4 regions of the Clostridium sp. TJA038 genome follow, and region 3 is predicted to be linked to each of the others. Evidence: riboswitches for the same ligand, from Rfam matches in the RefSeq annotation. Region 3 holds a riboswitch; each other region holds the start of a gene.
What was found. Region 3 has a riboswitch for thiamine pyrophosphate ahead of thiS (sulfur carrier protein ThiS). Riboswitches for the same ligand answer to the same signal wherever they lie in the genome.

Region 1: another riboswitch for thiamine pyrophosphate. It lies ahead of thiC (phosphomethylpyrimidine synthase ThiC); the one in region 3 lies ahead of thiS (sulfur carrier protein ThiS).
Region 2: another riboswitch for thiamine pyrophosphate. It lies ahead of thiD (bifunctional hydroxymethylpyrimidine kinase/phosphomethylpyrimidine kinase); the one in region 3 lies ahead of thiS (sulfur carrier protein ThiS).
Region 4: another riboswitch for thiamine pyrophosphate. It lies ahead of thiT (energy-coupled thiamine transporter ThiT); the one in region 3 lies ahead of thiS (sulfur carrier protein ThiS).

The regions. Positions count from the first base shown of each region.
Region 1 is NZ_JBZEFA010000003.1:174,478-180,677, reverse strand. It holds gene AC4FQV_RS07870 (biotin--[acetyl-CoA-carboxylase] ligase) at 109-1,089, shown strand; gene AC4FQV_RS07865 (DUF4184 family protein) at 1,191-1,949, shown strand; gene AC4FQV_RS07860 (hypothetical protein) at 2,053-2,358, shown strand; TPP riboswitch at 2,436-2,535, shown strand; gene thiC (phosphomethylpyrimidine synthase ThiC) at 2,664-3,974, shown strand; gene AC4FQV_RS07850 (phosphoribosylformylglycinamidine synthase) at 4,193-6,200, shown strand, end outside.
Region 2 is NZ_JBZEFA010000001.1:857,020-863,219, reverse strand. It holds gene recQ (DNA helicase RecQ) at 1-455, opposite strand, end outside; gene thiE (thiamine phosphate synthase) at 600-1,229, opposite strand; gene thiD (bifunctional hydroxymethylpyrimidine kinase/phosphomethylpyrimidine kinase) at 1,261-2,055, opposite strand; TPP riboswitch at 2,120-2,231, opposite strand; gene AC4FQV_RS04110 (patatin-like phospholipase family protein) at 2,348-3,190, shown strand; gene AC4FQV_RS04105 (LacI family DNA-binding transcriptional regulator) at 3,244-4,257, opposite strand; gene mglB (galactose/glucose ABC transporter substrate-binding protein MglB) at 4,475-5,545, shown strand; gene mglA (galactose/methyl galactoside ABC transporter ATP-binding protein MglA) at 5,613-6,200, shown strand, end outside.
Region 3 is NZ_JBZEFA010000001.1:623,724-629,923, reverse strand. It holds gene thiH (2-iminoacetate synthase ThiH) at 1-1,017, opposite strand, end outside; gene AC4FQV_RS03025 (thiazole synthase) at 1,031-1,795, opposite strand; gene thiF (sulfur carrier protein ThiS adenylyltransferase ThiF) at 1,856-2,653, opposite strand; gene thiS (sulfur carrier protein ThiS) at 2,671-2,865, opposite strand; TPP riboswitch at 2,989-3,090, opposite strand; gene AC4FQV_RS03010 (MFS transporter) at 3,137-4,840, opposite strand; gene AC4FQV_RS03005 (RelA/SpoT domain-containing protein) at 5,145-5,954, opposite strand; gene AC4FQV_RS03000 (DUF6483 family protein) at 6,006-6,200, opposite strand, start outside.
Region 4 is NZ_JBZEFA010000001.1:835,764-841,963, reverse strand. It holds gene AC4FQV_RS04020 (ATP-binding protein) at 1-274, opposite strand, end outside; gene AC4FQV_RS04015 (ribonuclease Z) at 347-1,294, opposite strand; gene AC4FQV_RS04010 (MJ1433 family protein) at 1,422-2,177, opposite strand; gene AC4FQV_RS04005 (GNAT family N-acetyltransferase) at 2,394-2,897, opposite strand; gene AC4FQV_RS04000 (histidinol-phosphatase) at 3,202-3,981, shown strand; TPP riboswitch at 4,102-4,206, shown strand; gene thiT (energy-coupled thiamine transporter ThiT) at 4,303-4,998, shown strand; gene AC4FQV_RS03990 (pyridoxal phosphate-dependent aminotransferase) at 5,108-6,193, shown strand.

The DNA.
Region 1 (6,200 bases), on a different contig from region 3:
TTTTGTGATAAGAAGAGGTTGTCAATATTATGCATAAAAAATATAATCAAGGAGAGTATTACTTAAAAGAATAAGTTTTTATAGAGAGTATTGATTGGAGGAGATTAAGTGGCACTTAAGGATTCTATACTTAAAATATTAGAGGAAAATAGAGATGAAAGCTTATCAGGGGAAGAATTAGCTAAAAGACTATCTGTATCTAGGGCAGCTATATGGAAAAATATAAAGTCTCTTAGAGAAGAAGGATATAATATTTTAGCAGTTACAAATAAAGGGTATAAACTTACAAAGGAAAATGATTTAATATCAGCAGAAGGAATAAAAATATTTTTAAATAAAGAGTATAGAGAAAATTATATAAAGGTTTATAAGGTTATAGATTCTACTAATCAAGAGGCAAAAAAGCTTTTAATGGATAAGGATATACCAGAGGGAACTGTTTTAATTGCAGAGGAGCAGACTGCTGGAAGAGGAAGGTTTCAAAGAAAATTTTTTTCTCCTTCACAAAAAGGAATTTATATGAGTGTAATTTTAAGACCTAATATAGAACTTTCAAAGGCTATACATATAACTACAGCTACTGCAATTTCAGTTTGTAGGGCAATAGAAAATTTAACTAAGAAAAGGCCTAAGATAAAGTGGGTAAATGATATATTTTTAGATGGTAAAAAGCTTTGTGGTATATTAACTGAAGCAACAGGTAATTTTGAAAGTGGAAGAGTTGAGAATGTTGTAATTGGCATAGGTATAAACTTTAAAACTGAGGAAGATAGTTTCCCTGATGAAATAAAACATTCAGCCTGTTCATTATTTCAAGGAGAAAAGCCTACAGTTACTAGAAATAGAATGATTGCAGAAATTTTAAATGAACTTTTTGCTTTATGCAATAATTTAGAAGATAAGGACATAATGAAAGAGTATAAGGTATTATCATTAGTATTAGGAAAGGAAGTTACCTTTTATAAAAATAATAAGTTAAATAAAGCAGTAGCAACTGATATTACTGAAAATGGTGCCTTAGTTGTTAAATATGAAAATGGAGAAATAGATTATTTAAACTCAGGAGAAATTTCAATAAAAACAATATAATGAAAATTAAAATATTTAGCTTTATTTAGTAAAAAAATATAGGATTTATTTTATTTTTTGCTATTTATTTAATAAAATTTAATTTTATTAAGGAGGAGAATATGCCTTTTACTTTAGCACATCCAGCAGCTGTAGTTTTTTTGAAAAATAAAAAATTAAATATTACTGCCTTAATTTTAGGAAGTATGGCTCCAGACTTTTTATATTTTATAAATTTTAGGCCTTATGGAAATTTAGGACATAAATTATTAGGATTTTTTCTACTTAATTTACCTTTATGTTTTTTATTAGCCTATGTTTTTCATAATATAATTAAATCACAACTTATAAGTAATTTACCTAACCCCTTTGATAAATGGTACTTTTATTTAAGAGAAAAGAAATTTTCATTAAATTCTCTAAAAGAAGTAATAGTTTTTATCTATTCTGCTATATTAGGAATGGCAACTCATGTGCTTTGGGATGCTTTTACCCATAATAGTGGATTCTTTGTTGAGAAGATTCCTTACCTTAGGGAGAAGATTTTATTTTTAGGAGAATATGAAATATATAGATATAAGTTTTTTCAACATGGAAGTACTTTAATTGGAATATTTATAATAGTATTTTTTTTGTATACCCTTAAAGATAGCAGAAAGATAGTCTTTATAAAAAGAATATCTTTTAAAAAAAAGATAAAATATTATTTTAGTATTTCTATTATAATGTTTTTAGTAGTATTTTTTAGTTACTTTATTTTTAGAGAATTTAATATTTCTTATGGAATAGGTGGAGTAGTAGTTTCGATTTTAAATGGTTTGTTTTTAGGGATGTTTATTATTTCTTTTAAGGAAAATCTTAATATGAAAAACAAAGGGTAATTTTATAAGGTATACATAAATTTTAATTTCTTTACAAACTTACCACATATTATTTAGAATGTTATAATATTTTTATTAAAGAATATTTGAAGGGAAGAGGCTTATGGATAAAGTGCTTTTATTACAAAATATATTAGAAGCATTAGTTTTTGTTATATCGACAGTAATTTTTGCTTTATTATATGGTTTATTAGATAAGAAGAAAGGGATAACTGATAAAATAGTTGGTGGACTTAAAAAGAAACCAAAATTAGAAGTTGTAATTCATATAGTAGTTGCTTTAGCTTTAATTTTAATTGTTCGTTATTTTGGACTATATGTTTTTAAGCTTTGGGATTTAGCAGTTATTTTTATTATGGGAGCAATCTCAGGAATTTGTATTTACAATATAAATAGAAATAATTTTTAATATAAAAATATATTTTTATGTAGTATATTGAAAAAATATAGAAATAATAGTATAATTTAGAAAAAATAAAACTTAATATTAATTGCTAGGGGTGCATTTTTATGCTGAGAGGATAGATTCTAACCCTTAAAACCTGATGTAGTTAGTACTACCGTAGGGAAGCAGTAAGTGAAATTTTTATTTATTTTTTAATAAATATAGTTTTATCTTGTTTATTAAGCTTGCCCTAGGGCAAGCTTTTATTTTTTTAGGATCCTAATTTAATTTAACTGCGCAGTTAAAAAATTAATATAAGGAGAACTAATATGAATTATACAACTCAAATGGATGCTGCTAAAAAAGGCATAGTTACAAAAGAAATGAAAATAGTTTCAGAAAAAGAAGGTATTAGCCTTGAAGAATTAATAAGTTTAATGTCTAAAGGTAGAATTGTAATACCTGCTAATAAAAATCACAAAAGTTTAAGTGCAGAGGGAGTTGGACAAGGTCTAAGAACTAAAATAAATGTTAATTTAGGCGTTTCAAAGGATTGTTCTGATATAGATTTAGAATTAGAAAAAGTTAAGAAAGCTATAGAGATGAAGGCAGAATCTATAATGGATTTAAGTAATTATGGAAAAACTTATGCCTTTAGAAAAAAGCTTGTGGAAGTTTCTAAAGCTATGATAGGTACAGTACCAATTTATGATGTTATTGGATTTTACGATAAAGAGCTTAAAGATGTAACTGTTGATGAGTTTTTTGAGGTTGTAGAAAAACATGCAAAAGATGGAGTTGATTTTGTTACTATACATGCAGGGTTAAATAGAGAGACTATTGAAACCTTTAAAAGAAATAAAAGAATTACAAATATAGTATCAAGAGGGGGTTCACTTCTTTTTGCATGGATGGAATTAAATAAAAAAGAAAATCCTTTTTATGAATATTTTGATAGATTATTAGATATATGTGAAAGATATGATTTAACTTTAAGCTTAGGAGACGCTTGTAGACCAGGGTCAATATTTGATGCAACAGATGCTATTCAAATAAAGGAATTAATTACTCTTGGTGAATTAACAAAAAGAGCATGGGATAGAAATGTTCAAGTAATTATAGAAGGACCAGGACATATGGCAATTAATGAGATTGAAGCTAATGTATTATTAGAAAAAAAGTTATGTCATGGTGCTCCATTTTATGTTTTAGGACCAATAGTAACCGATATAGCACCAGGGTATGACCATATAACAAGTGCTATAGGAGGTACTATTGCAGCTTCTCATGGAGCAGATTTTCTTTGTTATGTAACACCAGCAGAACATTTAAGACTTCCTAGTTTAGAAGATGTTAAAGAAGGTATAGTTGCAACTAAAATAGCTGCACATGCTGCTGATATTTCAAAGGGAATAAAAAATTCAAGGTATATAGATAATAAAATGAGTTACGCTAGAAAAAATTTAGATTGGAACGAAATGTTTTCTCTAGCTATAGATAAGGAAAAGCCTTTAAGATATAGAAAAGAATCTATTCCTGAGCATGAAGATAGTTGTACAATGTGTGGAAAAATGTGTTCTATGAGAAATATGAATAAAATTTTAAAGGGTAAAGATATAAATATTTTAAGAGAAGATTAAATAAAAGAGAGATATATTAAAAATTAATATATCTCTCTTTTATTTAAAGACGAATTATTTTTTTAAGAAAAGTGTTATTATAAATATTTTTAGTTAAAAATACGAATGTTTAAATAATTTTAAATATTGACAATATGTGTTTTGGGTGTTATGGTTAAAATAACGAATGATTAATAATTAATCATTAATAATGTTCGTGTTTTGAATGGGGGATTAAAATGTCTGGTATAAAGATGGTATTTGTAGAAAAAAAAGAAGAATTTAATGTTGAAGGTAATAAATTATTTAAGGATTTTAAAGAAAATTTAGCTATTAATTCTTTAGAAAAAGTAAGGGTTTTAAATAAATACATATTAGGAGAAATGGATAAAGAACAATATATAAGTGTTTTAAAGAGTATTTTATCAGAAGCTCCTGTAGATAGAGTTTATGAAGAAGAATTTGAACTTGAAGAAAATGAATATGCCTTTGGCGTTGAATATTTACCAGGCCAATATGACCAAAGAGCTGATTCTGCTATGCAATGTATAATGCTTCGTAATGAAGGAAAAAAAGTTTTTGTAAAATCATCAAAGATAATTGTTTTAAAAGGGAATTTAAAAAAAGAGGAAATAAATAAAATAAAATCTTATTATATAAATCCTATTGATTCAAGGGAGGTTAGTCCTTTTTCTAAAGTTTTTGAAGAGGATTTAAGTGAACCTAAAGAAGTAGAGGTTTTAAAAGGATTTTTAGAATTAGGTGAGGAGGAAATTAAAAATTTCCATAAAGATAAAGCTTTAGCCATGACTTTAGAGGACTTAAAGTTAATAAGAGATTACTTTAAAGAGGAGAAAAGAAATCCTACAATTACTGAGATAAAGGTTATTGATACTTATTGGTCAGATCATTGTAGGCATACAACCTTTGAAACAGTAATAAAGGATATTTTAATAGAAGAGGGAAAATATTCAGAGCCAATAAAAATAGCTTTTGAGAATTATAAAAAATCAAGGGAATTTGTTTATGGTAAAGAGTTAAAAAATAAAGAAATTAAATTAATGGATTTAGCAACAATAGCTATGAAGGAATTAAGAAAAAAAGGAAAGCTTGAGGATTTAGATGTTTCAGAAGAAATAAATGCTTGTTCTATAAATATAGAAATTGAAACTGATAAAGGAAAAGAAGAATACCTTTTAATGTTTAAAAATGAAACGCATAATCATCCAACGGAAATAGAACCTTTTGGAGGGGCTGCTACTTGTTTAGGAGGAGCTATTAGGGACCCTTTATCAGGTAGAAGTTATGTTTATCAAGCTATGAGAGTTACTGGAGCTTCAGACCCAACAACTTCAATTAGTGAAACATTAAAAGGAAAGTTGCCACAAAGAAAAATAACTTTAGGTGCAGCTAGTGGATATAGTTCTTATGGCAATCAAATAGGTCTTGCAACTGGACAAGTAGCTGAAATTTATCATGAAAATTATGCTGCTAAAAGAATGGAAATTGGGGCAGTAATAGCAGCAGCTCCTAAAGAAAATGTTGTAAGATTAGAGCCTAAAAATGGAGATGTAGTAATACTTCTTGGAGGACGAACAGGAAGAGATGGTATAGGAGGAGCTACAGGTTCTTCAAAGGAACATACAGAAGAATCAATTAATAAGTGTGGAGCAGAGGTTCAAAAAGGAAACCCTATAACAGAAAGAAAAATTCAAAGGCTTTTTAGAAATAAAGAAGTAGCAAGAATGATAAAAAGATGCAATGATTTTGGTGCTGGAGGAGTGTCTGTAGCTATTGGAGAACTTTGTAGAGGAATTGATATAGATTTAGATAAAATTCCTAAAAAATATGAAGGATTAGATGGAACGGAACTTGCTATATCAGAATCACAAGAGAGAATGGCAGTTGTTGTTTCTAAGGAAGAAGCAGAGAAATTTATAAGGCTTTCAGAGGAAGAAAATTTAGAAGCTACAATTGTTGCTAAGGTTACAGAGGATGAGAGATTAATAATGAGGTGGAAAGGAAAAACAATAGTTGATATAAAAAGAAGTTTCTTAGATACAAATGGAGCAAAGGAAGAAATTTCTTTAATAGTGAAAGCACCATCTAATTATCCCTACAATGTTGAAGAAGGTGATTTAAGGAAAAAATGGCTAGAATCCTTAAGTGATTTAAATGTTTGTAGTCAAAAGGGGTTAGTTGAAATGTTTGATTCAACTATAGGTGGAGGAACAGTTCTTATGCCTT
Region 2 (6,200 bases), 230 kb from region 3:
TTTCTAAAATCATGTCCCCAAATTGATACACAATGTGCCTCATCAACTACTACTTGTTCAATATTTGCCTTATTTATATTATCTAAAAAATATTTATTTTCTAATCTCTCAGGAGAAACATAAAGAAGCTTTATATCTCCTTTTATAAACTTTGAAATTATATCTTTTACACTTGAAAATTCTACTCCTCCACTTATATAGTCTGCCTTTATTCCTAAAGAATTTAAATTATCAACCTGATCTTTCATAAGCGATATCAAAGGAGAAATCACAAGAGTTGTCCCTTTAAAAATATAAGCTGGTATTTCATAACATAGGGACTTTCCTCCCCCTGTTGGCATTATGCAAAAAACATCATTTCCACCTAAAATTTTATCAATTACCTCTTCTTGCCCTTTTCTAAAGTTTCTATATCCAAAAATATTATTTAAAACCTTAAATTTCTCTCTTACCATATCCCTCTCCTAACTTTTAAGTTTTATAATTTAAATATTTTATATAAAAGAATTTAAATTATAAATATTATACTATAAATAAAATTTAAATAAAAAGAGATTCTAAAACTTAAGAATCTCTTTTAATTATTTCATCTTTTATATTTAATATTCTAAATTATTCATTATATTTAAAAATTCTCTACTTTTATTTCCTATATTATCACTCTTTAATAAAGAAGATATAACAGCAACACCATCTACATTTTCCAAAATTTCCTTGCTTAATTTATGAGTATCTATCCCGCCTATGCCATAAATAGGAATAGGAGAAACCGCTCTTATTTCTTTTAAGATTTTTAAATTTATTAAAGTTATATTCTCTTTACTACTACTTTTAAATAATGCTCCAACCCCTAAATTATCTGCTCCACCCTTAATAGCTTTTAAAGCCTCCTCTTTATTGTGTACTGTAACTCCTATAATTGAATCTTTAGGTAATATTTTTCTAGCTAATAAAATATCCATATCATCTTGCCCAATATGAACCCCCTTAGCATTTATAGCTAAAGCAATATCAATTCTATCATTTATTAAAAATAATGCCTTAAATTCTTCACAAAGCCTTTTTAATTCTAAAGCCTCTCTACACATTTCTTTAGTATTTTTATTTTTTGCTCTATACTGAACAATTGAAACTCCTCCTTTTAAAGCCTCTCTTGTTTTTTCTAAAAGCTCTTTAAATGTAAGGTTATAATCAGTTACTAAGTATAACTTTTTTTCTTTAAATCTCAATTTAAATCCCCCTATTTAAATCTCTTAAACTTTAATAAAATTTGTGAAAATGATGCAAAGGACCTATTCCTCTTCCAAGTTCTAAGCTATTTTTTATTGATTCTGTAACATAAATTTTTCCAAGTTTTATTGAATTATAAAGGTCTATTCCCTTAGCTAAATTAGCCGTAATAGCTGATGATAAAGTACAACCTGTTCCATGAGTATTTTTTGTAATTATCCTTTTTTCTCTAAAAAAAGTAAATTCCTTTCCATCATATAAAACATCTGTAGCTTCTCCCTTTAAATGCCCTCCCTTAATTAAAACATTTTCTACTCCTAATTTTTTAATAAGATAAGCTGCTCTTTTCATATCTTCTAAATTAGATATTTTTATCCCTAAAATTTCTTCAGCCTCTGGTATATTTGGAGTTATTAAAGTTGATATAGGTATTAAATTTTTTATTAAAATACTTTTAGCCTCCTCTTCTAAAAGCTTAAATCCATTTTTTGATATCATAACAGGATCTAAAATTATTTTAGGTAAATTTCTTATTTCTTTTAAGGCTTTATTTATTGCCTTAATCGACTCTTTTTTATAAACCATCCCTATTTTTATAGCATCAACATTTATATCTTCAAAAATAACTTCTATTTGTCTTTTTATAATACTAGGATTAATATCCATAACCTCAAAAACTCCCATAGTATTTTGAGCCGTTATTGAAGTTATTACACTCATTGCATAAACTCCATTTGCAGAAAATGTCTTTATATCACCTTGTATACCTGCTCCTCCTGAACTATCTGACCCTGCAATTGTTAATGCATTATATAATTTATACATATTATCTCCTTTCAATAAAAAAAGCATATATAAGCCATAAGCTTATATATGCTAAAATTAAATACACTAATACCTTAGGCTTCCCTACGCTAGAATTATCTATATCAGGTTAAAGGGTCAAGAAATTTAATTTCTACTCTCAGCTAGATATAAAACTAGCTCCCCTAGCAAATTTATAAAATTATATTCCAAATAATATCATATATTCAATTATTTATCAATAACTCCTTTTGAATTTATTTTATATAAGTACTATAATTTTAATATATGATAAACTTTAGGAGGAAATTATATGGTTAGCTTAATTTTAGAAGGAGGAACTTTTCGCCCAATTTTTAGTGCTGGAGTTATGGATGCACTTCTTGATAATAATATAACCTTTCCCTACTGTATTGGAGTTTCTGCTGGAATAACTAATGGTTTTTCATACTTTTCTAATCAAAGGGGAAGAAATATTGAAATATTAAAAAAATATAGAAATGATAAAAGATATTTAGGTTTAAATAACATTTTCAAATGTAGAAGTATTTTTGGACTAGATTTTGTATTTGATGAATTAGCAAATAATCTTTATCCTTACAACTTTGATAATCTTTTAAATTACAAAGGAGAGATTTTAGTTGGAGTTACTAATGCAAATACAGGTAAAACTGAATATTTAAATGGAAAAATTAAAGATGATAAATATATGGCTTTAAGAGCAACCTGCGCTATTCCACTTTTATTTCCGCCTATAAAAATAAATGGAAATGAATATTATGATGGTGGCTTATTAGACCCTATCCCAATAAAAAAAGCTATAGAAGATGGAAATGAAAAGCACTTAATAATACTTACTAGACCAAAAAGCTATAGAAAGACCTTAAAAAAAAGTAATAAATTAGCTTCTAAAATAGTAGGCTCTAAATATCCTAAATTAAAGGATTCTTTTTTAACAAGACATATAAAATATAATGAAACAGTAAGATTTTGTGAAGAATTAGAAAAGCAAGGAAAAGCTATTATAATAAGACCAGAAGAAAAGGAAGCTATTGAAAGTTTTGAAAAGGACATAAATAAATTAGAAGAAGCTTATTTATGTGGTTATAAAGCCTGCATAAAGAATATAGAAAAAATCAAAGCTCTATTCAATTAGGGACAAATAAAAGAGACTTTAGTAAAACTTTTAGTCTCTTTTATGGTATTAAACTATATTTCTCTACAACTTTCTCTTTTTATTAACTTAACAGGTAAAACTATTTTTTTTGATATTTCCCGTCCTGTTCTCATTCTTTCTAAAAGAGTATCAACAGCAATATTCCCCATATGCTCCGTAAAAACTTTTACAGTTGTCAAAGAAGGAGTTAAAAATTTAGCAGTACATATATCATCAAAACCTAATATACTTATATCTTCAGGTATTCTTAACCCTTTTTCAAATATTGCTTTATAAGCTCCTATAGCCATAGGATCACTAGCTATAAAAAATGCTGTAGGAAGATTTTTTTCTTTTAATATTTTTTTCATAAGTTCATATCCATGTTCTGGTAAAAATTTTCCTTTTAAAACCCATTCCTCTCTGTAATTGCCTATTTTCTCCATATATTCTTTAAAAGTTTTTTCTCTATAATTAACCTTCTTAATAGGTTCACTTCCATTATGAGTAACAGACTCTCCTCCTAAATATCCAATATCTTTATGACCTAAAGATGTTAAATAATCTAAAGAAAGCTTTACTCCATACTTAAAATCTACAACTACAGAATCGTATTTCCATTCATCAGGAGAAGAATCTACAAAAATTATGTTTTTAGATAATTTCTCCATTATGTTTATTTCTTCCTCATTAAATATACCAATTGCTAATATTCCATCTAACTCTCTATATTCTTTAGTTCCTTCATTTATAATCTTTTGAAAATCTATAGGTTTAAATTTAATTTTTTCTTCATTACATTTCTTTTCCACAGCCATTCTAATTGAAAGAAAATATGGGTCATTTAATTCCTGTATTTCTGTATACCAATAAACTATACCTATAGTATAATTTTTCATCTTACTTCTTCTCTCTTTTACAGGTATATAATTTAATTCTTCTGCTATTTCCATTACCTTTTTTCTAGTTTCTTCAGATACGTTAAGAGTTTCATCTAAATTTAAAACTCTAGATACAGTAGCTATGGAAACACCAGCACTTTTTGCAATATCTTTAATAGTAGCCACATAATCACTCCTTACTTTTCCTAGTTTATATTATATATTTTTTTACTAAAATGTTCTAACATTTTATTTGTATAATATATAAATTTTAACTGAACAAATATAAAATAATACTTTATTTAATTTTTTTTAACAAATTTCTCTTGTTTAATTTCCATAATATGTTATAATTTACTTAAAATTACATCAAATTTTCTAGTAAAATAAGGGAGGATATATTATGAAAAAGAAAGGGTTAGCACTTATTTTAATTTCAGCTTTAACTATGGGAACATTAATCGGCTGTGGAGGTGGCGCTCCTTCTAATACTAATGAATCATCTACTGAAGCTCAAAAGGAAAACGATTTACCTAAAATAGGAGCAACAATTTATAGCTTTGAAGACAACTTTATGTCTTACCAACGTAGAAATATAGAAAAACTTTCTGAAGGACAAGCAGAATTACTTATGAATGATTCTCAAAATAATCAATCTAGACAAATAGAACAAATAGATACTATGATTGCTAAAGGTGTTAACATTCTTGCAATAAACTTAGTAGACCCTAAATCTGCACCTACAGTTATAGATAAAGCTAAGGCAGAAAATCTACCTGTTGTATTCTTTAATAAAGAACCTGATGAAGCAGCTATGCAAAGCTATGATAATGCTTGGTATGTAGGAACTACTTCTGAGGAATCTGGAGTAATACAAGGTGAAGTAATGGCTGAAGGTTGGAAAGCTAATCCTAACTGGGATAAAAATGGAGATGGAAAAATTCAATATGTAATGCTTAAAGGAGAACCAGGACATCCTGACGCAGAAGCACGTACTAAATATTCTATTGAAACATTAAATAAGGCAGGAATAGAAACTGAAGAATTAGCTATGGATGCTGCTATGTGGGATTCAACAAAGGCAACTGAAAAAATGGATGCTTGGATTGCTAAAAATGGAGATAATATAGAAATGGTTATTTGTAATAATGATGGCATGGCTCTTGGAGCTATATCTTCCCTTGAAAAAGCAGGATATTTAGATGGAACTCCTGAAAAATATGTTCCTGTATATGGTGTAGATGCAATCCCTGAAGCACTAGATAAAATTAAATCTGGAAAAATGGCAGGTACAGTACTAAATGATGCTAAAAATCAAGCTAAGGCCTTAGTAGAATCTTGTATGAATTTAGTAAATGGTAAAGAAATAACTGATGGAACTGAATGGAAACTTGATGATAAAAAATCAATTCGTGTTCCTTATGTAGGTATAAATAAAGATAATATAACTATCGCTGAAGATTCATATAAATAATCAAAATTTAAATGGGATATATCAAATATTTGATATATCCCTCTTAATAAAGCAGGAGGTAAAAAAGATGAAAAACTCTTCAAACCTTTTAGAAATGCGAAATATCTCTAAAGAATTTCCTGGAGTAAAAGCCTTAGATAATGTAACTTTAAAAGTAAAATCAGGCTCTGTTCATGCTTTGATGGGAGAAAATGGTGCTGGTAAATCCACCTTAATGAAGTGCTTATTTGGAATATATCACCCAAATTCAGGAGAAATTTTTATTTCTGGCCAAAAGGTACAATTTAAAAACTCAAAACACGCCTTAGATAATGGAGTATCTATGGTTCACCAAGAATTAAATCAAGTTAGAGAAAGAAATGTAATGGATAATCTTTGGCTTGGTAGATATCCTAAAAAGGGATTTTTTATAGATGAAAAGAAAATGTATGAAGAAACAGAAAAAATATTTAAGGACTTAGATATAAATGTAAATCCTAAGGATAAAGTCTCTAATTTATCTGTTTCCCAAATGCAAATGGTTGAAATAGCTAAGGCTGTTTCATATAATTCTAAAATAATAGTAATGGACGAGCCTACTTCTTCTTTAACTGAAAAAGAAGTAAATCATCTTTTTAGAATAATAAATAAACTTAAAAAACAAGGTATTAGTATA
Region 3 (6,200 bases):
TATATAAAATTGTCCTGTTCCTTTTTCTTTTAAAGAATGTCCTCCAACCTCTGTAGAAACTCCAGCACTTAATTTATTAACACCTAAAGGAATCAAATTTTTTCTAAACTCTCTATCTTCTCTAGTAGATATATTTATAGTTCCTTGTGGATCAAAAAGTCTGTAAGCTAAAAGGGCTTGAACTAAATTTTTATCTAAAACTTCCTTTAAATTTTCTTTTCCTCCATAACAAGGTCTAATTCTAGGAAGTGAATAACTTATATCAATATGAGGATATTTATCTCTTAAATACTTGCCATGCATTGCTGTAAAAAATGCATCTATTCTAAAATCACTTAATCCTAATAAAGCACCAATTCCTAAAGTTCTAATTCCAGCTTTTATCCCTCTCTCTGGTGCATCTAATCTAAACTTATAATTTTTTTTAGGACCTTTTAAGTGTACCTTTTCATATACACTTTCATCATAAGTTTCTTGATAAATAGTAAGCCCCTCTGCTCCTACTTTAACAATTCTCTCATACTCTTTTTCTGTCATTGCATATACCTCTATTGTAATAGATGGAAATTTACTACTTAAAATCTTAATAGCCTCTTCTATATATTCTACTGGAGTATGATATTTACTTTCGCCTGTAAGTATTAAAATATGCTTAAAACCTTCTTTAGAAATTAATTCTCCTTCTATTTTTATTTCTTCTTTACTTAGCCTTTTTCTAAATATTTTGTTTTCTATATTATAGCCACAGTATGAGCATTTATTTATACAATAATTAGAAATATACATAGGTGTATATATTAATACTGTTTTCCCAAAATATTTTAAAGAAAGATTTCTTCCCTCTTTAGCCATTTCCTCTAAAAGACTTTCAGCTAAAGGAGAAAGTAAATTTAATAAATCATAATAATCCTTATTTCTTTTATAAATACTTTTTAAAATATCTTCTTTTTTTACTAAGGAAAAATATTTGTAAAAATCAAAATTTCTATATTTTTTTATTACTTCATAAAAACTCAAAGAAAACCATCTCCTATCCTAAAAAACCAGTAAGAGGAGAAGAGGCATTTCCAAATTTTGATTCATTCCCCAATTTAGCCTCATAAGCTAATCTTCCTCCCTTTACTGCCATAGAAAAAGCCTTAGCCATGCTTACAGGATTGCAAGAAGATGCTATAGCTGTATTAACTAAACAAGCTGCAGCTCCCATCTCCATAGCTTCCATAGCCTGTGATGGTTTTCCTATACCTGCATCAACTATAATTGGAATATCTAATTCATCTATCATTATTTGAATTAGTTCCTTTGTTTTCAAGCCTCTATTACTTCCTATAGGTGCTCCAAGTGGCATTATAGCTTTTGCTCCAGCTTCTATTAATTTTCTTCCTACATAAAGATCTGGGCACATATAAGGAAGAACTATAAACCCCTCCTCTGATAATATCTTTGTAGCCTTTATTGTTTCTTCATTGTCAGGAAGTAAATACTTAGAATCTGATATAATCTCTATTTTTATCCAATTTCCACAGCCCATAGCTCTAGCTATTTTAGCTATTCTAATTGCTTCTTCAGCATTTTTAGCACCTGATGTATTAGGAAGCAAAATTATATCCTTAGGTATATTTTGAAGAATATCTTCCTCCTTATTATCTAAATCTATTCTTCTTAAAGCTAAAGTTATAACATTAGCACCACTTCCCTTTAAAATATCCTTTATCATCTTATTTGAAGGATACTTACCACTTCCAACAAAAAGCCTATTTTTTATCTCTACTCCACCAATTATTAATTTATCCAAAATACTCTACTCCTTTTATACTAAATTAAATATTATATAATTTATTGATTAAGTATATTTTTAAATTTTATTAAAAGCTATATCTATAACTAGATTTGCCATATGATTTGCACATATAGCTACTCTAGGTGCCATTAATCCACACCCTTCCTTAGCCTCATTTATAAAATCACCACAAATATAAAATCTTTCTGTTATCTTTTTTGTTTTTATTAAGTTAGAATCAAAAAAACCAGCCATACCAGAAGAAGAAATCAAAAACTTATCAGTTATATTATCTAAGAAATAATTAGCCAATAAAGCTTTACTCTCTGCTCTATCAAAAGCCTCTAATATGATGTCCCCCTTATTTAATAATTTCATATTATTCTTTTCTAGCTTTAAATTTAAATCACAAACCTCTATAAAAGGATTTATTCTCTTTAAATTTTTCTTTAAAGCCTTTACCTTATATTCTCCAATATCCTCTATATAATATTGTTGTCTATTTAAATTAGAAGGTTCCACTAAGTCAAAATCTATTAAAATTATTTTTCCAACGCCTATTCTACTTAAAGAAATTGCAATATTGGAACCTAGTCCTCCACAACCTGCTATTAATACCTTAAGATTTTTAAGTTTTTCATAAACTCCTGGAGTATGTCTACATATCATAAGCTCCTCTAACTCTTCTCTTTTAGGCATTGCTCCCTTTTTAATAAAAACAATTCTATCTCCTTCTTCAAGAAACTTGTCCTCTTCAACAGGAAAGCCATTTAATATAATAATATTAGAATCTGAAAACTCTTTTTCTTTTAAAGAATACACTGTTATTTTTTCCTCTAATACTCTCCATTTTTCATTAACCTTTATATTCATATATTCCTCTCTTAATACTATCCTCCACCAACAAAGGCAATAATCTCAATTTTATCTTCCTCATTAAGTATAAATTCATTGTACTTATTTGAAGGAACTATATCTTTATTAATTTCAACAACAACTCTTTTACTACTTATTTCTAGTAAGTTCAATAAATCAAGTACTGTATTTATATTATTCTTTTCTAAATACTTACCATTAACAATCATATTCTCACCTCTTTTCTTATTTTTAAGATTATTTACACCAACAAAAAAGGTTTAGCTTTTATTGCTAAACCTTTTAAAATATATTTTCTAATTAATCATAAAATATTTTTAGTATGAAAAATATAAGATTAAAATATACTTCCCTACGTTGGTACTAACCAAATCAGGTTCTTAGAGTTAGAATTTAAATTCCTCTCAGCCTTAAAGGCACCCCTAGCAATATCTTAAAATTATTTGTTTTTATTTATCATACCTTAAAAATTAAATTTTATCAATTAATTTTTTCCTTTTTTTCCATTTTTCTGTTTTTCATAGTTATTAAATCATTATTTAATAATAATGTTAATATAAATCCTATTAAAGCTATAATAGAACAAGTTAAAAACAACTTAGTATAACCTGTATTCATTGTACTTTGAAAGGCAGTTTCTATAGCATTTTTAGCTCCCTCTAAACTTTTCATATAGGATTTTTCTATAGCCTCTATATTAACATTAGGATTATTTAAAAATTTATCTCTTAACACTATAAATTGTCCATTTACCATTTCTTTTATAATGCTAAAAATATTAGTTACACTAGCATTTCCTATGGAGTTTGAAAAATTTGAACCTCCTCCTAAAGAGTTCATAACATTAGACATTCCATCCTCTAAAGGTGGCATAACCTTTTGTAATGCTTCTGGAACCTTTCTTCCTGCATCAGAGATAAAATTAATAAGAATATTTGGAGATACTGCAATTCCTATAGATTTAACTAAAGATACTGCTGATTGTCCAACTGTAGCTTCATTATCTGGAACTAAGCTAAGCATTAAGTAATTTATTGGAGTTCCCATAGAAAATCCTAAACCAAAGCCCATAATACCTAAACCTACAATTAAATTAAAAATTCCTGGATGTTTAGTTGTTATATATCCTTGATAGAGGTTTCCTATAATAACTAAGGCCATCCCTATTAAAAGCACTTTTTTAACACCTATTTTATCAATAAATTTTCCTCCTAAAGGAGCTGCTATTCCAACAAATATTGCAAAAATAGTAACTATATATCCTCCACTTCCCATTGGAGTTTTTAGTATATTTTCACTAAATTGAGGAATAAATACTGTAGCCATTAATCCACAACCTACAACAAAACTTAAAATTAAAGTTATGGCTATTTCTTTATTTGTAAAATAAGATAAGTTTATTACAGGGTCCTCTGCTTTTCTTTCTACAAAAACTAATATTGGAATTGATATTATAAATATTAAAAGATATGGCCAAACCTCTAAGGATTTTATTGAATTAATAAAATCATAAAATTTTAAATTAGTAGCTCCATACATTAAGGATAGTATTAATACTGTTAGTACTAAAGAACCTAAAACATCTAATTTTTTAACTCCCTTAGAAGAAGTATTTTCTTCTAATTTTCTTGCCATAAAAAGTATAATTATACTAATTGGAACATTTACTAAAAATAAAAACCCCCAGTTTTTATCACCGAAAATAGAAAGTATTCCAGAACCTAAGGTTGGTCCTACAACTGTAGCTATTCCATAAACTCCACCTATCATTCCTAAGGCTGAGCCTCTTTTTTCAACTGGAAATGATGTTCCTATGTATGCTGTAGCGATTGGCATTATACCACCACCACCTATAGCTTCTATAACTCTTGAAACAAGTAAAAAAGTATAGCTATTTACATAATCTGATATACCACAAAGTAAAGAACCTAGACAAAAAAGTGATATTGAAACCATATAAACTTTTTTTCTTCCATACCTATCAGATAATTTCCCCATAAGTGGCATAGATACTGCATAGGCTAAAGTATATATTGTTACAACCCACACACTAGCATTTTGTGAAACCTTTAATCCATCAGCTATAATATCTCTTGCAGGAGAAACTATTCCAGAATCAATAGCTCCCATAAAAATCCCTAATAAGAAGACCGCCATGGTAATTCCAACTGATTTCTTCTTCATTTTTTATCATCCTTTCATAAGCTTTCTTAAATTCTAGTGTGATTTTTATTAATATTATTCTCTTAAATATTATTAATAAACTTCACAATGAACTAGGTTCAGTTTACTACCATAATTTAATAAAATCAAAGTTAGAATTTTCTTAAATTGTTTCAAAATATATTAAAACTACCTGCTTATTTCATTTTTATTCATATTTAGTTAATGTTTTATTAATATTATAATTTTATAAATTTCTTTTCTTTTTATTTATAAAATTATGAAACCTATAAATATTACTTCTAATATTTATAGGTTTCATTTTCTATCTTTTTATATTTTTAATTTCTTCTTTTAATTTTTTAATTTCTTCCTCTTTTTCTCTTAACTTATCTTCATAATATTTATCTTTATTATCTAAATTATTATTTAACATATTTATTAAAGAGGCCATTTCATCTGCACTTCCTACAATTCTATTAAAAAGTAAAAGATTAGATTTTAAAATCTCTGGTATTTCATTATGAGAATATCTTAATCTATGGTCAATTTCTCCATATCCTTCCTCAAAAATAGTTCTAACTTGAATTTCTGCAATAACTTTTTGATTAGTAGGATAACATTCTACAAGATAATGAACTGACCTATACCCAGATTGTCTTGATATAACCTCAATTCCTAAATCATCAAAGATACTCCTATCATCTCCATCTCTTATATTAGCTGTTATTTCAATAACATCCCAAGTTTTTATTATAAAGTCATGTATATCCTTCCATTGGTCTTTAAATATATGTAAAACCCTTATACCTATTAAATCTGTTATTTCATTTTTATAGTTCTCTTCATTAAAATCAAAATCTTCACCATACTTTTCTTTTCTATTTTTTGTTTTTCTAATTATTTTTTCTATCAATCTTTCAGGATTTTTTATCCTTGATTTAACAGAATGAACATTTTCATTAGAACGAAGTATATTTGCTATAAATTCTGCTTGATTATAATAGGAATCTTCATAATTTACAAAATCATTATATATGTTTTGTAAGGTTTCAAATTTAATTTTATTTTTTTCTATATCAACTTTTGAATGAGGATATTTTTCAAGAAAAAACTCCTTATCTAAGCTTCTCATAATTATCTCTCCCTGTCTTAACTTATTAAAAATTCTTATAGAATAAAATTATTATTTCTTTTTACCTATTAATTTTTTTAAATCCTCTAAACCTAAATCAATTTCTTCCCTAGAAAAATTATATCTTTTAAGTTCTTCATCACTTTTGCTCTTTAATAAGTTATACATTTTTTCACCAATTTCATATATCTCTATAGATGGATTTTTCTCTGCTTCTTTAAATAGCATATCTTCAGCTTCTTCAAT
Region 4 (6,200 bases), 210 kb from region 3:
ATACAAATTCCTTCTTAAACTTTTCTAAAATTTTTCCTAAAACATAATAGCTTAAAAAGTTTTTATCTATTTCCTTTAACTTTAAAGCTGTATATACATAAAATTCTCTTTTTTTATTACGCCATTTATCTTCAGCTAAAAATATACAAGACATATCTCTAACTAAATCTCCTATATTGAAGAAACTAACACTTTTTTCTGAATACTCATTTATAAGTTTAGCTACAGTATCTTTTCCTGAACCTTTTTCTCCAAAAATTATTAACCCAACCATAGTTATCAATTCCCTTCTTAGCATAAGATTTACATAATAATTATAACACCTCTTTAAATTTACAATTTTAAACTATTCTTTAAAATTTAGTATAATTTCTCTCCCCTCAAAAGCTAAACTAGAGTTTTTAAAAATATTCTTTGCATTATTTATAAATTCATAAGGCTCTTTAAGGGAAGGGCTAAAATGAGTTAAAACTAAATCACAAACCTCTCCCATTTTTCCTAAAGAGGCAGCTTCTTTAAAGGTCATATGTTTATTCTTTATAGCTTTTTCTTTATCCTCTTCACTTCCATAAGTTCCTTCACAAATATATAAATCACTATCCTTTATAAATTTAGGTATTTGTTCTGTAGGCCTTGTATCTGTGGTAAAACTTATTTTAATCCCTTTTCTTTCCTCTCCTAATACCATATCAGAGGAATATTTAACTCCTTCAAATAATACATAGTTGTTTTTTTGTAATTTAGACCATATTGCCTTTGGAATATTATTTGCCATAGCCTTTTCTATATTAAATTTTCTTTTTCTTTTAATCATAAAAGAATATCCATTACAAGGTGAAGAATGGTCTAAATCTAAAGTTTCTATGCTTAAATCTGTATCACAATCAAGGTCATAATTTAATTGTAACCTAGAATCTTTTATAGAAAAGTCTATATTTTTTGCTTCTTCTATTATCTCTATATTAAAGGGAAGATATGTAAGTGTTACTGAAAAGCCTTTTAAAACTTCACTTATCCCCTTAGGTCCTATTATATATAAATCCTCAACTCTTCCACTATTACCAATTGTAGATAATAATCCTGGTAAACCATAAATATGATCTCCATGAACATGACTTATACATATAATATCTATTGACTTAAATCCTGTTTTTCTTTTTCTCATGGAAACTTGAGTTCCCTCACCACAATCTATAAGAATATTTCTTCCTTTAAAATTAACCATAAAGGAAGATAAAAATCTATCAGGCATTGGCATTCCTCCACCGCAACCTAAAAAAGTTAAATTAATCATAACTACTCCTCCTAAAAGTCATTAAATCTCAATGTTTTTAAGTAAAATATACCATAAGGAAATAATAAATACTATTTTATAAATATAAAATAATAAATAAAAGATATCTTTTTTAAAGAGATATCTTTTATTTAAAATAATTACATTCCTTTTCTTTTAAAGACCTTTTATCAAAAGGGTTTGTAACTAAAGCTCTTAAAAACAATTGAGGATAGTTAGCCTTTAACTGTTTCATGTATTGAACCCATTCAAAGGTTAAATATTTATATGCAACATTTATATCTTTTTCTATATGATTAACTTCATATTCTTCTAATCTATGAGAAAATCGACTACTTAACTCCTCCCTTAAATGCATAAGACATATAAGCATTTCTGAAAATTCTTCATGTTCTATTAACATAGGATTAGTTATTAAATTTATTACTAAATCTTTTTGTGAATTTAACTTATTTTCTAAATATATTAAATCTATCTTGTTTATATCAATTTCATAAGAATAATTATTCACAACTTCTTCTAATCTTTTAAAATCATTTTTATTCCATTCCTTCGTAACTAAAGCTTCTTTTGCAATAATTTCTGTACTATCATCTGCAAAGACAAATATATTTAAAATCTCTGTTCCAATTTCACTAAAGAAAACTCCAATTAACATACTTAACTTATCTTTTAAATGTTCTTTTTCTCTTTTTTCAAGTAATTTATCAATTACTAAAGTAGTAAAAAATACTTCCATAGGTATAAAAGCTATGTCTGCAAAAAGAAATATTAAAGTATGATTAAGATCATTAAATATAAGATAGTGTAAATAATGCAAAAATAAAGACAATCCTATTAACCCAACACCAATTAGTAAAAATTCCTTTTTCTGCTTGCTCATATTCTGTTTCTCCTTTGTATTTAAAGTCATTCCTATTTAAGACATTATATATTATAACCTTACTTTTAAACTCTTTCTATGCTTTTAAAATTTAATTTACAAAGATACTTACAAATAAAATATATATTAATTAAAACTTATACTTAATTTATAATCTAAATCCTTAAATAAAAAATCAGTTTATAGAAAACTTTCTATAAACTGATTTTTTATTAATTATATTATTGCTTTTTCAAGACATAAAAAAGGTTCTACTATGTCTCTCATAGACATCATTTCCCCTACATGGACATATCCTAAATTTTTATATAAATTGACAGCATTTTCATTTTTATGATAAGCACTTATTCTTATGGAGTTACATTTTTTCTCTTTAGCCATTTCTTCTATAAAATCTATCATTTTTTTACCATAGCCCTTACCTCTATGTTCTGTAGAAACAGCTATTCTATGAAAAGATAAAAATGGACCATCTACTTGCCATGAAATATCATTATAAACATCATAGGCATAGTCATTTACTGTAGCTACTGCTACTATTTCTCCTAATACCTCTATTCCATAAAGATGATTATTAAAAATATCTTTCAAAATTATTTCTGTATTGGGATAATTTTCATTCCAATTATAAAGACCCCTTAAATTCATTTCCTTTACAACATTATCATAAATACTTTTAACTTTTTCTAATTCTTTTTCTTCTATCAATCTTATTTTCATTTTCCTTATACCTCTTACTAAAAACTAATTTAAAATAATGCCTAATTAAACAATTAACCAAAACTTACCCCATGTTCATATCTCCTTTAAATGTTAATAATAAAATAACTTTAATTATGTAAAGTTCTCTTTACATAAAACCCTCTTTAAATCCACTTAATTACTTATCGTGGAATAATTTTATTTTATTCAAAAGGAAAAGTCAAAGAATTTTTTGTTAACATTTTTCTATTAAAATTTTATTAACATTTATCTTTTAATTATTTTTTTGATATACTCTATTTATAGAGAGGAAGTGGAATTTATGTTAAAAAAAATTAATTTTCATACTCATACTAAAAGATGTAAACATGCCCTTGGAGAAGATGAGGATTATATTAAAGAAGCCCTTAAAGAAAATTTAAATACCTTAGGTTTTAGCGATCACGCTCCTTATGCTGACAATAGATTTTCTCTTAGAATGAACTTCAATGAACTTTGTGAATATAAAGATTCTTTAGAGAAATTAAAAGATAAATATAAAAATTATATAAATATAAAAATAGGTTTAGAAATAGAATATTTGCAAACAGATGATTTTTATTATAACTACTTAAAAAATGAATTAAAATTTGATTATTTAGCTCTAGGGCAGCATTTATTTTTAAATGAGGAAGGAAATCTTAAAAATACTTACAATTTAGATAGCACAGAGGATTATATAGATTATGCAAAAAGTATATCCCTTGGAATAAAAAGTGGTTACTTTAGTTTTATAGCCCACCCTGATTTAATCTTTATAAATAATTTCCCTTGGGATGAAAATTGTGATTTAGCCTGTGATATTATAATTTCCTATGCAAAAAGATATAATTCTATCTTAGAATTTAACGCTAATGGCTTTAGAAGAGGAAAGAAAAAATTTATAGATGGAGAACGTTTTGCATATCCTTATGAAAAGTTTTGGGAAAAAGTTTCTTTGTCTAATGTAAAAGTAATAATTAATTCAGACTGTCATAATCCTAAAGAAGTCTTTGACTCTTATGTTTATTATGCTTATGAAAAAGCTAACTCACTTAATTTAAATCTAGTTTATGACATATAAATTTTCTTTTAAACTTTCTATTTTTATTTAAAAAATACAAATTTAGATAATATTTTTCATTTAATAGTAAATATTACTTGACCAAAGGTAAATTTATATATAAAATATATTTAGAATTATTTCATGTGCTAGGGGTGCCTATTGGCTGAGAGATGATATTTTTATCATTAACCCTCAACACCTGATCTGGTTAATTCCAGCGTAGGGAAGCGTTTAGGGCTGTATTTAAACCAGATCTTTAAAAAGATCTGGTTTTTTATTTAAAATATTTAAACTCTCCCTTAGCACAATTAAAGTTTAAGAAGGGGGGACTGAAAAACTATGATGTCATTTTCTCAAATAATAAATGATTTTATTCAAAGTTTTTCATCAATTAATTTAGGAGGAAATTTTAAGGAGATTGTAACTAATCCAATGACAATTCTCGCTTTAATAGGGGTCCTAATTATATTATTTTTACTTATAAAAGCTAAAAACATAAAATTTGATGCAAAAATGCTTACAACTATAGGAATTGCTTTAGCTCTTACTGCTGTTTTAAATATGCTAAAGATATATAAATTTCCACAAGGTGGAGGAATAACTTTAGGTAGCATGATTCCTATTATACTAGTTGCTTACGCTTATGGTCCATTAGTTGGAATGCTTACAGGATTTTTATTTGGGATAATATCCTTATTTATAGACCCATATATTATACATCCTGTTCAAGTTCTTTTTGATTATCCAATTCCATATATGGCTTTAGGAGTAGCAGGTTTCTTTAAAAATCATAGAATGTTTGGAGCTATAGTTGCGATATTTTTAAAATTCTTAGCTCACTTTATTTCAGGAGTAGTATTCTTTGGTTCTTTTGCACCTGAAGGAATGTCTCCAATTTTATATTCATTCTTAGTAAACGGTGCATTAATAGGCGCTGATGGATTAATATGTATAATTATTTTAAGCATATTACCTGTAAATAGGCTTATTAAGGCCATAAGACCAAAAAACATAGCAAATAACTATGCTTCTTAAAATACTAGGGTTAGATTATTTAATTAATCTAACCCTTTTTATTTCTTTAGTAAAGAATTATACTATAATTAAGAAATTTAAAGTTATATCAAATTTAAAGGAGGTACTTATGAGTATTAATCATGGTGCTAATTTATTTGATTTATCAGATAAATTAGGAGTAAATAAAAACGATATAAAAGATTTTAGTTCAAATATAAATCCCTTTGGTGCTTCTAAAAAAGCTAAAGAAGCTATTTTAGAAAATATAGATTTAGTTTCTATTTATCCAGACCCTAAATATAAAAAATTAAAAGAATCCATTTCTTCATATTGTAAATGCAAGGAAGAAAATATTATAGTTGGTAGTGGTGCTACTGAGCTTATATCATCTTTTATAAACATTATAAATCCTAAAAAAGCACTTCTTTTATCTCCCTCTTATTCAGAATATGAAAGTGAATTAGAAAAGATAAATTGTAAGGTATATAAATTTTTTGCAAGGGAAGAAGATAACTTTAAAATAGATTATATAAATCTTATAAATCATATAAACTCTTCAAACTTTGACTTAGTCATAATTTGTAATCCTAATAATCCTACAGGCTTTGCCTTTTCAAAAGATGAAATAAAAAATTTAATAAAAAACACCTCAACATTTTTTATGGTTGATGAAACCTATGTAGAGTTTACAGAGCCTGAAATTTATTCCTCTACTCCTTTAATAGATGAATTTAATAACCTTTTTGTAATTAGAGGAACTTCTAAATTTTTTTCAACTCCAGGAATAAGGTTAGGCTATGGACTTATTTCTAATGAAAAAATAAAAAAATCTATTTTAGAAAAATTAGACCTTTGGAACATAAATATTTTTGCCACAACTATGGGAGAAATTATGTTTAAAGATTTTGATTACATATTATCAAATAACCATAAGTTAAAAGAAGAAATGGAGTATCTTTTTAAAGAATTAAATTCAATAAAAGACTTAAAAGTTTATAAAAGTTATAGTAACTTTATCCTTTGCAAAATTAAATCAAAAAAAATAAATGCTAAAAATCTTTATGATGAACTTTTAAAAAAAGATTTAATAATTAGAAACTGTACTTCCTTTGAAGGTTTAAATGAATACTTTTTTAGAGTGTGTTTATTAAAACATGAAGATAATAAACTTCTTGTAGAAAATCTAAAAGAAATATTTTCTAATTTAAGTTAAATAAAAG